DNA from 2 places in the Isoptericola haloaureus genome. Region 1 is predicted to be linked to the other one. Evidence: riboswitches for the same ligand, from Rfam matches in the RefSeq annotation. Region 1 holds a riboswitch; the other holds the start of a gene.

Region 1 (4,942 bases):
CATCGGACCCGGGTACGGCGTCGGGCCGGGGTACGGCGACGGCGGGTAGGGCGACGGCGCAGCCCCACCGGCGTACGAGGCCGGGGAGGGCGCCGCGGACGAGCCGGCGTACGGATCGGGCGCGGCGGCTCCCTCGTGGGAGCCGGGGTAGCCCGGCACAGGGCCGCTCGGACCACTGGCAGGGCCCGGCGGCGGCCCTCCCGGGCTGGACGACGGCGGGTACATACCGGGCAGCGTACGGCGCGCCTCCGACGCCGGTCATCACCCGATCGGGTCGGCAGCGCGGCCCGAGGTTCCCCCGTTCGGGTCGGTGGGTCGAGCCGCCCGGGGGATCCGCCGTCGGGCACCCGGAGCCGAGGATCGATCTCGTTCGATCACCGGCTCGACGAAGGAGCGATCATGTCCGACCAGCAGCAGCACCCCGCGTGGTCTCCGCAGACCCCGCAGCAGCCCGCCCCGCAGGGCCAGGTCCCGCAGCAGCCCGTTCCTCCGGGCGGGTCCGGAGCGCCGCAGGCTCCCGAGCCGGGGCCGCAGAAGAGCTGGTTCGCGCGCCACAAGGTCCTCACCGGCCTCGGCGTGCTCGTCGGGATCGCCGTCGTCGGCGCCGCGTTCGGCGGTGGCGGCGACGAGGCGCCGGCGGACGCGGGCACGACGGCGGAGGTCGCCTCCGAGGACGCCGCGACGACCGAGGACTCCGGTCAGGACGCCGGGACCGACGACGGCGCGGCCGCGGACGGTCAGGACGCGGCCGATGCCGAGGAGCAGGCGGAGGAGCCCGCCACCGACGCCGCGGACCTGCCGGGGCTCGGCGACGCCGCGCGCGACGGCAAGTTCGAGTTCACGGTGACCGAGCTCGAGGACGGCGTGGCGCAGATCGGGAACGAGTACCTCAACACCGAGGCCCAGGGGCAGTTCGTGCTCGTCCACATGGCGGTGGAGAACATCGGCGACGAGGCGCAGTACTTCGACGGCAGCAGCCAGAAGCTCGTCGACACCGAGGGTCGCACGCACTCGGCGGACTCCGAGGCGGCGATCTACCTCGACGACTCGAACAGCTTCCTCAACGAGATCAACCCGGGTAACACCGTGGACGGCGTCGTCGTCTTCGACGTGCCGACGGACGCGACGCCCGCCACGCTCGAGCTGCACGACTCGGCGTTCTCCGGCGGTGTCGAGGTCTCGCTGCAGTGAGACCGGACGTCCGGGGCGGGCCGTCGCGGTTGCGGCCCGCCTCCGGTGTCGGGTAGACATCTGCCCAGGTCAACGAGTGATCGGCGACACGTCCTCCGCGTGCCGATCCGGCAACCGCGCTCCTCGCGCACGGTGCCTCAGGAGGAAGACCGGCCTCGCGCCGACCGGCGCGGGGAAGAGCGGGGTCGCCGACGGCCTCCGGGCTCGTTCGCGCGTCCGGGTGGCTGTCGGCCGGCTCCCCGGACGAAGGAGCAGAGATGTTTCCCGAGCTCGACGAGCAGGTCCTCGCCCGGCTGCCCTGGGAGATCCACGAGCAGCACAGGAACTCGTACCACCTGGCGATGTTGAGCTGTGCGGTGCGCGACCAGGCCGGGCGCGGGCTGCGGTGGGTGGACCGGCACCGCCTGGCGTCGTGGCGTGGGAGTCTGCGGGAGGTCAACGCGGTCGTCGTCTACGACTGGAAGACGCCCGACGGCTTCTACGTCGTCCCCAGGCTTGAGGGCGACGGCGACCTCACGCGCCCGCCGATGGTGGGGGAGGCCGCGTGACCGCCGGGGCCGCCGGTGCGCAGCCCCTACGCGTCCCGCGAGAGCGTGCCGGTGGCGACGTCGACGCGGTAGTGCTCGTCGTCGTCCCCGAGGTCGACCTCGACCTCCCAGTAGGCGAGGCCGTCGTCCTCCTCGAGCTCGGCCTTGTCCAGGACGCCGCCCGAGGACTCGACGACGCGGACGATCGCCTCGCTCAGGCTGACCTGCGCGCGTCCGAGGGCCTCGCGGTCGTCGTCGCCGAGGTCGTCGCGCTTCGTGTCGGTCGTCGCGATGCCGGTGTCGTCCGCCTCGGCCTTCACCTTCAGGCGATCGTCGCCCTGCGTGAGCTCCAGCTTCCAGCGCGTGCCGTCGTCGTCGCCCTCGACCTTGAAGGCGCCCGCGCCGAAAGTCGCCTCCATCGCGGCGATGGTCTGCAGGGCGCGGTCGGTGTGCGGGTCGAACGACGGGTAGGTGGGGGTGTCGGCCGGCTCGGGCTCCTGGGCCCGCGGGCTCGGGGTGTCCGACGGCGACGGGCTGGGGCCCGCCGACGGCTCGGTCGGCGTGCTGCTCGGTGCGGGCGACGTCTCCGCGGGGGAGGCAGCCGGCGTGGCGGCGTCCGGAGCGGGCGCCACGTCGGCGGAGCAGGCTGCGAGGGCGAGGCCCGCCGCGACGACGACGGCACCGGTGCGGGCCGCGCGTCGGGCCGGGGCGAGGCGGTGGGCAGGGCAGGACGGCATGGCGGCCATTGTGGCGGAGATGGACGGGAGCGGGACATGTGCTCGCTGTAAGACCCGGGGAGGGTGAAATCAGGTGAATCGTCACACCAACTCTTGGAACGTCCGTGACCTGAAACGATTCGTCAGGTACCAAAGGAGCATGCCCCGCACGCACCCCTCGACGCCCGACTTCCCGGACGACGGCGGAGCCGAGCGAGCGGTCTGGGAGGCGCTGCGCGCGGAGCTCCCGGACGACGTCGTGGTCTGCCACGGTGTGAACCTGCAGGAGTACGACCAGGAGTACGAGATCGACCTCCTCGTCGCCTGGCCCGGCGTCGGCATCGCCGTCATCGAGGTCAAGGGCGGGTACATCGAGCGGTCCGGCGGGTCCTGGTACCAGGGCAGCGGCGACGCGCGGCACCGCATCCAGCCGGTCCGGCAGGTGCAGAGCGCCCGCCACGTGCTGCAGGCGCTGCTGCGCGAGCGGGGCGAGCCGGCGTCGTCGTCGCGCACCGCGCACCTCGTGGCGTTCCCGCACCGCTACGTCTCGGGCGGGTGGGACTCGTTCGACCTGCCGCGGGACATGGTGATCGGGCGCGACGACCTCGAGAGCCCCGGCGGGGTGGCGGAACGCGTCAAGCACGCGATCGAGCGGCACGGCCAGGGGTACGCCCCGCTGGACGAGGACGCGCTGGACGGACTCGTCGCCTGCGTGGCCGGCGGGTTCCCCAGCCAGTCGGAGCACCTGACGCGCGCGCTGGAGCACGAGACCCGGCTCGAGCAGATGACCCGTGACCAGGTGCAGATCCTGCGGGCCCTCTCGCAGGTGCGGCGGATGCGGGTGGTCGGCGGCGCCGGCTCGGGCAAGACCTACCTGGCGCTGGAGCAGGCCCGACGGCGGACCCGGGCGGGGGAGCGGGTGGCGCTGCTGTGCTACTCGCGGGGCCTCGGCCGCTACTTCCAGCGGATCACCGCGACCTGGCCCCGCCGCGACCAGCCCGCCTACGTCGGCCTCTTCCACGAGCTGCCGGTCTCCTGGGGCGCGGTCGGCGGGCGCGACGACGACCCCGACTACTGGGAGCGGCACCTGCCGACCGAGCTGGGGCGCCTCGCGGCGCTGCGCGGACCGGACGAGCTGTTCGACGCCGTCGTCGTCGACGAGGCGCAGGACTTCGGCGACCTGTGGTGGCCCTCCCTGCTGCGGTGCCTGCGGGACGCCGACACCGGCGGGGTGTACGTGTTCCTCGACGACGCGCAGCGGGTCTTTCCGCGCGACGGCCAGGTGCCGCTGGAGCTCACGCCGGTGACCCTGGACGAGAACCTGCGGTCCACCAAGCAGATCGCGCAGGTCTTCGGGGCGCTGTCCGACGACGTGGTGAAGCCCCGAGGGCTCGACGGGCCGCCCGTGCGGGTGGTCGACGTGCCCGCCGAGACCGCGGTCGAGGCGGCGGACGACGCCGTCGAGGCGCTGCTCGCCGAGGGCTGGGAGCCCGGCTCGGTCGCGCTGCTCGCGACCGGGCGGCGGCACCCCGAGCAGGTCAACGAGGTGGAGCTCGGCGGGTACGCCGAGTACTGGGACGCGTTCTTCGCCGAGCAGGACGTGTTCTACGGGCACGTCCTCGGGTTCAAGGGGCTCGAGCGATCCGTGGTGGTGCTGGCCGTCAACGGGGTGCGGGACCTCGAGCGGGCACGGGAGATGCTGTACACCGGGCTGTCGCGGGCGCGGACCCTGCTCGTCGTCGTCGGGGATCGCGAGTGGATCGAGGAGGTCGGGGCCGAGGGCGTACGGCGGCGGCTCGAGAAGGCGGAGGGGTGGTCACCGGCGGTGTGACCGAAGGGCCGAGCAGTCTCAGTGGGCGGCAGCGAACTGCTCCAACCGTCAGGCCAGGTGTTCGCGGGAGGGCCGGTGGCCCAATACGGATCGAGGTCGACCCGACGACCTGCGCACAGGACTCGACAAGATTGATCAGGCCGCCCGGTGAGGGGACACTGAATCGCCCTGGGTTTGTTGGAGGCTCGTGGCGCCTTGGCGTGATGTCGAAGCCCCGAGGACACTGGGCCCTGCTCCTTGCCCGGCAATGCTCGCGTCGGCACGCCGTCGGATCAAGCCGAGGTTCCCGACCTTGCCTGGTCCAAGTACCCGTAGATCGACTCGGCGATCTTTCGGCCCAGCGGGATGGGAACGGCGTTGCCGATCTGCTTCGCGATGTCGAGCCTGCTTCCGCACCACTTGAACGAGGCTGGGAAGCCTTGAAGCTTGGCGGCCTCGAGATGGGTGATCGGGCGGTCCTCCGTGGGGTGCAGGTAGCGGCCCTTCTCGGGCTTGAAGAACTCGGTGCGGATCGTCACGGACGGGGTGCCCATGCGTGCCCGGCCCATGACGTCGCCCGATCCTGTGTCGTGGGCATCCCAGGACGGCGTGGAGAGGTACTCGAGCTCCGCCTTGCGCTCGCTCCCCCCGGTACGGACAGCGACGACGAAGCGCTCGGACTTGCTGCGTCCAGAGGG
Region 2 (4,942 bases), on a different contig from region 1:
CTTGCCCATGGCGGTTCGTGGGCGTCCGCGCGTGACCGGACGCTTCGTGAAGCAGTTAATGAAGCAGGGGGTCGCCTCGCCAGGACTCGTGAGAGCCTACTTCGGGAGGGTCGGACGCGGATGCAGCCATGCGCCTCTTGCTCGGCCCTAGGTCGATCGCGTGCTCTGTCCTCGACCAACTGGGCGGCCGTGGTGCGGTCTTCGGCCGGATACTTGGTGAGCACTAGGGCAGGGAGTTCCTCCAATGCGTCGGCCAGTGCGGAGAGTAGGCGGCCGTCGTCGTCGACGGGGTCGAGAAGGTCTCATTGGCTCTGGGCGCGAAGCCTGGCAAGCGTCTCCCGGGCCTTGGGGGAGAGCTTCGCTGGGTCTCTCTGCTCGACAAACTCGAGGAACTGTTCGAGCCCAGCCATCTGGTCGTTGCTGTAGACGTCCTTGGTTGGGCGACTCAAGAGGTCGTCGATGTCGTCGACTGTCAGGACATCGACGATCAACTCGAAGCGCATCAGCATGACGTTACTGTTGTCATAGCTGCGCGTGAAGTCGACTTCCCTAAGCCACTTATCCCGGAGGGCTCGGCGAACCGCTGTAGAGCGCATGGAGCTGGGCAGTTCGATCGTTTCCATCCACTTGCCGCCGTCAAAGACCTCGTAAAAGCGGCGCGCGTTGTATCCGCTTCTTGTGCGCTGCACGAGCGCCTCGATCTCGGCGACGGTCTCGTCGCTGATGTATCGCGTGATGAGGTCGTAGGCGAGGCTGGCGAGCGAGATGTAGTGGACTGCGAGGTTCGGCTCTACATCGGTCGCAGGCGTGTGGACCTTCTCGTTGCGGAGGAACTGCACCCCCAGGTGGAGATAGCCGACTCCGCGGAAGAAGTCCCTCTCCACGTCGCTGCTCGGCTCGTCCTTGCCGAACAGGACTCGCAGGTACTTGTCACTCTGCGCGTTCTGGCTGAAGACCTTGTCTGCGCCCTCGAAGCCGGTGAGTTGGCGGAGCTTCTCGCGTACCACCTTGTACGCCTCTTCGACTGCGTGGAAGTAGTGGCCGACGGCCAGGTACGGCTTGATGTGAGTGTGGATGTCTTCGTGGATCTCGATGGAGACCCGGTTGTCGGTGACGGTCGCCTCGGTCGTGATAGCGACGGCCGACGCTTGCGTCGATGTGCTGGCGTTGCCGCCTTCGGTCGCGAGGCTGTCAGCGATCTGCCGGACCTTCGTGATCTGCTCGTCGGAGACATTCGCGTTCCAGGAGCCGATCAGGTTCTTCGCTTCCATATATTCCGCGAGCACCCGCAGAGTCGCAGAGACCTCGGTATCCGAGCCGACCTGCCATAGTGCCCGTAGGCGTCTGGCCTTGGACGGTCCCTCGGCCGTGTATCGCGCGGCGTTTATATCGATGCCGGCGCTTGCGAGGTGTTCGGCGAAGCTGGCGTCAGAGAAGTCCAGCACGTAGCCGCCGCTCATGTCGAGGATCGCTTCCAGATAGGTCTTCTGGGCGACCGAGAGTGAACTCACGGTGTGCTCGTACTCATCACGCGGCGTCTGGCCTCCATCATCAGTAGTATTCCCGGACGTAACCGAGGGCCTTCTCGAAGACGTCGGCGTCGCGGATCTTGAACTGGACGTAGAGGGTCTTGCGGAGTGCCTGCTGGACTTCCTTGTCGCCTCGGATGGTCGACTGCCAGCCTTCGAATCGGACGCCGCGGAGGACCTCGTCGATGCGGTTGACGATGTTCTCGACGATGACCGGGGTGCCGTCGGTCTTGAGGGCGCTGAAGAGTTCGGTGAGTGCGGCCTTGCCCTGCTCTTCGCGGGGCACCTCGTTGACGGCCTTCTCGGCCGCGACGGTGTCGCGCGCGAGTTCGAGGAGCTCGCGTAGGAAGTCAAGGAGTCCTTCTGCGTCAAGACCGCGATGCTGCGCGAGATCGGATGGGGCCGCCAGGTCATCGTCTCCTCCGACCCCAAGGGCGAATGGGTGCCGCTGGCTCGGGCGCTCAGCGGGCAGGTCGTCGCCGTCGGACCGGGCAGCGGCAACGTCATCAACCCGCTCGACGAAGGCACCCGCCCGCCCGACGTCGACCCGGCCACGTGGCGTGGGCTCGTCGGCTCCAGGCGATCGCTCGCCCTGGAGTCGATCTGCACGACCCTGCGACCAGGCCGGGTGCTCGACGAGTTCGAGCGCACCGTCCTGGACCGCGTCGTCGAAGCCATCGACTCTGGCGACGTGGTGGCGACCGTCGCGGCCGTCGTCGATTGGCTCGAGCGGCCGCCGTCGACCCTGCGCGACGAACTCGGCGACGCCGGAGCCGAGGCGCCCACGGCGCTACGTCTGGTGCTTGGCCGCCTCGTCCGCGGGCCGTTGGCCGGTATGTTCGACGGCGACTCCACCGTGGCTCTCGACCCGGTGGCGCCGATCACCGTCGTCGACACGTCCGCCATCGTCGGCGCCGCGCCGGAATTGCGGGCGATTGCCCAGGCCGCGACCTCGGCGTGGATCGACGCGACCCTGCGCTCGGGTGACGGCCGCTGGCGGTGCGTGGTGTCTGAGGAAGGCTGGGACGAGCTCCGCAACCGCGCCCAGGCCCGCGCGATGGACGAGCGGCTGCGTATGACGAGCCAGTGGCGGTGCTCCAACTGGCTGATCTTCCACGAGCTCGCCGACATCACCCAGTTTGGCGAGGCCGGCTCGGCGCACCGCAACCAGGTCAAGGGCATCATCACCAAGTCGGCGATCAAGATCCTCTACAAGCAGTCCGCGGCCTCGATGGCGCTGCTCGACGAGATCGTGCGCCCCACCCAGGCCGAGGCCGACCTGCTCGCGTCGCTGCCGCAGGGCGTTGGTGTCTGGCACATCGGGGAGTCGACACCGGTCCTCGTCGCCCCTATCGCCGGCCCAACCGCCTACGCCCTGATCGACACCAGCGCCGGCCGCGAGGGCTGACTCGGGTCCTCGAGTCCATATCGAGACGAGACACCGACATCGGTGCCTACCCGCCGCAGCGCCAAGACCCGATCACCCCCACTGCGGAGTTGGCCAGCGCACGCGAGAGGCGTGCGGCGTCCCGGACGGCTCGGTCGAGTTCGGCGCGGGACCGGGCGCGCTGCCGCTTTCGCTCGTGGGCGATCAGCACATTGCTGAGGGTGTCTACGTCGGACAGGGTGGCAGACCGCCGTCGGTATCCCTCCGGGTCGAGTGCCTGCAACCAGTCGGCGAACCTGCGGACTCGGCCGGGCATGTCCGCCGGGATCAGGTCGTGACGGCGCAGGACGTCGATCGGGATGACCTCGATCGGCGCCTGGCCGAGGTGCCGCTCCTCGAGCTGGACGACGCCGAGCGAACGAGCGCGCAGGAAGACCCCTGCCAACTCTCCCCGCCGGTAGTCGTGCGCCTGCCGGATGGGCTCCCAGTCTGGATCGTGCTGGTCGTTCAGACCACCGATTCTCGCCGACTGTCCGGGGAAGCGTCCGGCGCGGGTTCCCTCCGCCAAGCCGGACCTTCTGGCGACCTCGCGGTCCAAGGCCGTGCACGTGTCGCACAAGGTCTGGGCCTGCCGGAACATCGACATCGGCCAGTCGCCCACCAGGCATGCCGTGCACAGTTGTCCGACGGTGATCGCGCTGGCGCCGCGGGTCGCCAGAGCTTGGACGGTCTGGGTATCGGGGCGTCGCTCCACCCGACCGCTCTCGAGCAGAACCTTGTCCTGGACCACAAGTACTCCCTTCGCACTTCCCGACGACGGTCACCGTCGGGCCGGTCTCCCTCCGAGGCACCGTGCGCGAGGTCACGCGGTTGCCGGACCAGCACGCGGAGGGCGTGTCGCTGGCCGCTCTTGACCTGGACAGAACGTATCGCATGCCGCCGACATGGGCTGGATCCGATGACCTTCGACGATGAGCGTCGGCGGCAGCCCGTACCGTCGGCCGTGATGAATCTCCGCCGCTTCCGCGTCCACGCCCGGACCTTGCCTGACAGGTCGGCACGGTGACCGTGTCGGGCGTTCATCGCACATCGGTGGCGTCTCTGCGCCCTTACGAACGACTGCCGCACCGGTTGGCCCGGGTCGTCACCGTCCCCCGGCTCAGGACGCCAGACCTGACCAGCGGAATGCTGACGCTGGTGACCCTGCAATCCCGCGAGGCGTACCAGGTGCTAGCCCGTGACGGTGTCCTGTGCGGCGACCCGATGCTGGGGGATCCGGACTTCAGCGAGGCCTACGGCTGGATGGCCGAGCAGATGCGCCACCGACTTCCGACCACCGGAAACGGCATGCTCTGGGCCTGGGCTCGAACACCGCGTACCGCCGTCGTCGAACACGCTCGCCAAGTTCCGGGCTCCGTTCTGCTGACCCTCCGGGTCGCACGCGACCGGGTGCTGTTGTCGGACTACATCGACTGGCACCAGGTACTCAACCGGTGCATCAACATCGCTCCGCTTCCCGGTGAGACCGATGCCGAGTGGGGACGTCGGTTCGACGTCGAGTGGGACGCGTGGGACGAGCGCACTCGTTGCTTCGACCGCGTGGCGCTCGCTCTCTGGCCGCTCGACCTGCGCGCTGAGATCGAAGCGTCGTGGGAGGCGATCTTCGACCTCGCCACGATCCCGCCCCATCGGTCCCTGCAAGCGACAGTGCATGAACTGACCGAGCGGGACGTCGTGCGGGCTGTGCGCATCAACTGACCGGCGACGATGGCGCGTGCCGCCACGGCATGCAACCTCGTCAACACGAACTGGTCGCGAGGGTCGTTGACGGCAGCAGGGCACAATCGAAGAAGACCCGAGGTGTGGACCTCGTCCGTTGCGGAAGAACTGGCTGGCATTCGGCTCAATGAGTTGTCGAGCGGCCGAGGCGGAGGTTGAGCTGCTCCTCAACGAGGTGCTGCTTCGGGATGAGCTCCTCCATGGTGGCAACGATGTCGTCCTCGTCGGCTTCGTCGAGTACTCGCGC

Evidence for each region. Region 1 has a riboswitch for S-adenosylmethionine ahead of V5O49_RS15100 (hypothetical protein). Riboswitches for the same ligand answer to the same signal wherever they lie in the genome.
Region 2: it holds a riboswitch for S-adenosylmethionine, as region 1 does, so the genes downstream of both, V5O49_RS05910 (hypothetical protein) here and V5O49_RS15100 (hypothetical protein) in region 1, are expected to answer to the same signal.

The regions. Positions count from the first base shown of each region.
Region 1 is NZ_JBAGLP010000118.1:1,086,166-1,091,107, reverse strand. Features, by position in the region: gene V5O49_RS15105 (DUF4352 domain-containing protein) at 400-1,191, shown strand; SAM riboswitch class IV at 1,259-1,377, shown strand; gene V5O49_RS15100 (hypothetical protein) at 1,449-1,739, shown strand; gene V5O49_RS15095 (PepSY domain-containing protein) at 1,766-2,455, opposite strand; gene V5O49_RS15090 (nuclease-related domain-containing DEAD/DEAH box helicase) at 2,595-4,265, shown strand; gene V5O49_RS15085 (DNA cytosine methyltransferase) at 4,538-4,942, opposite strand, start outside.
Region 2 is NZ_JBAGLP010000116.1:90,129-95,070, reverse strand. Features, by position in the region: gene V5O49_RS05925 (TIGR02391 family protein) at 303-1,511, opposite strand; gene V5O49_RS05920 (hypothetical protein) at 1,552-1,815, opposite strand; gene V5O49_RS05915 (hypothetical protein) at 1,909-2,937, shown strand; gene V5O49_RS05910 (hypothetical protein) at 2,984-3,706, opposite strand; SAM riboswitch class IV at 3,715-3,832, opposite strand; gene V5O49_RS05905 (DUF3841 domain-containing protein) at 3,979-4,674, shown strand; gene V5O49_RS05900 (hypothetical protein) at 4,820-4,942, opposite strand, start outside.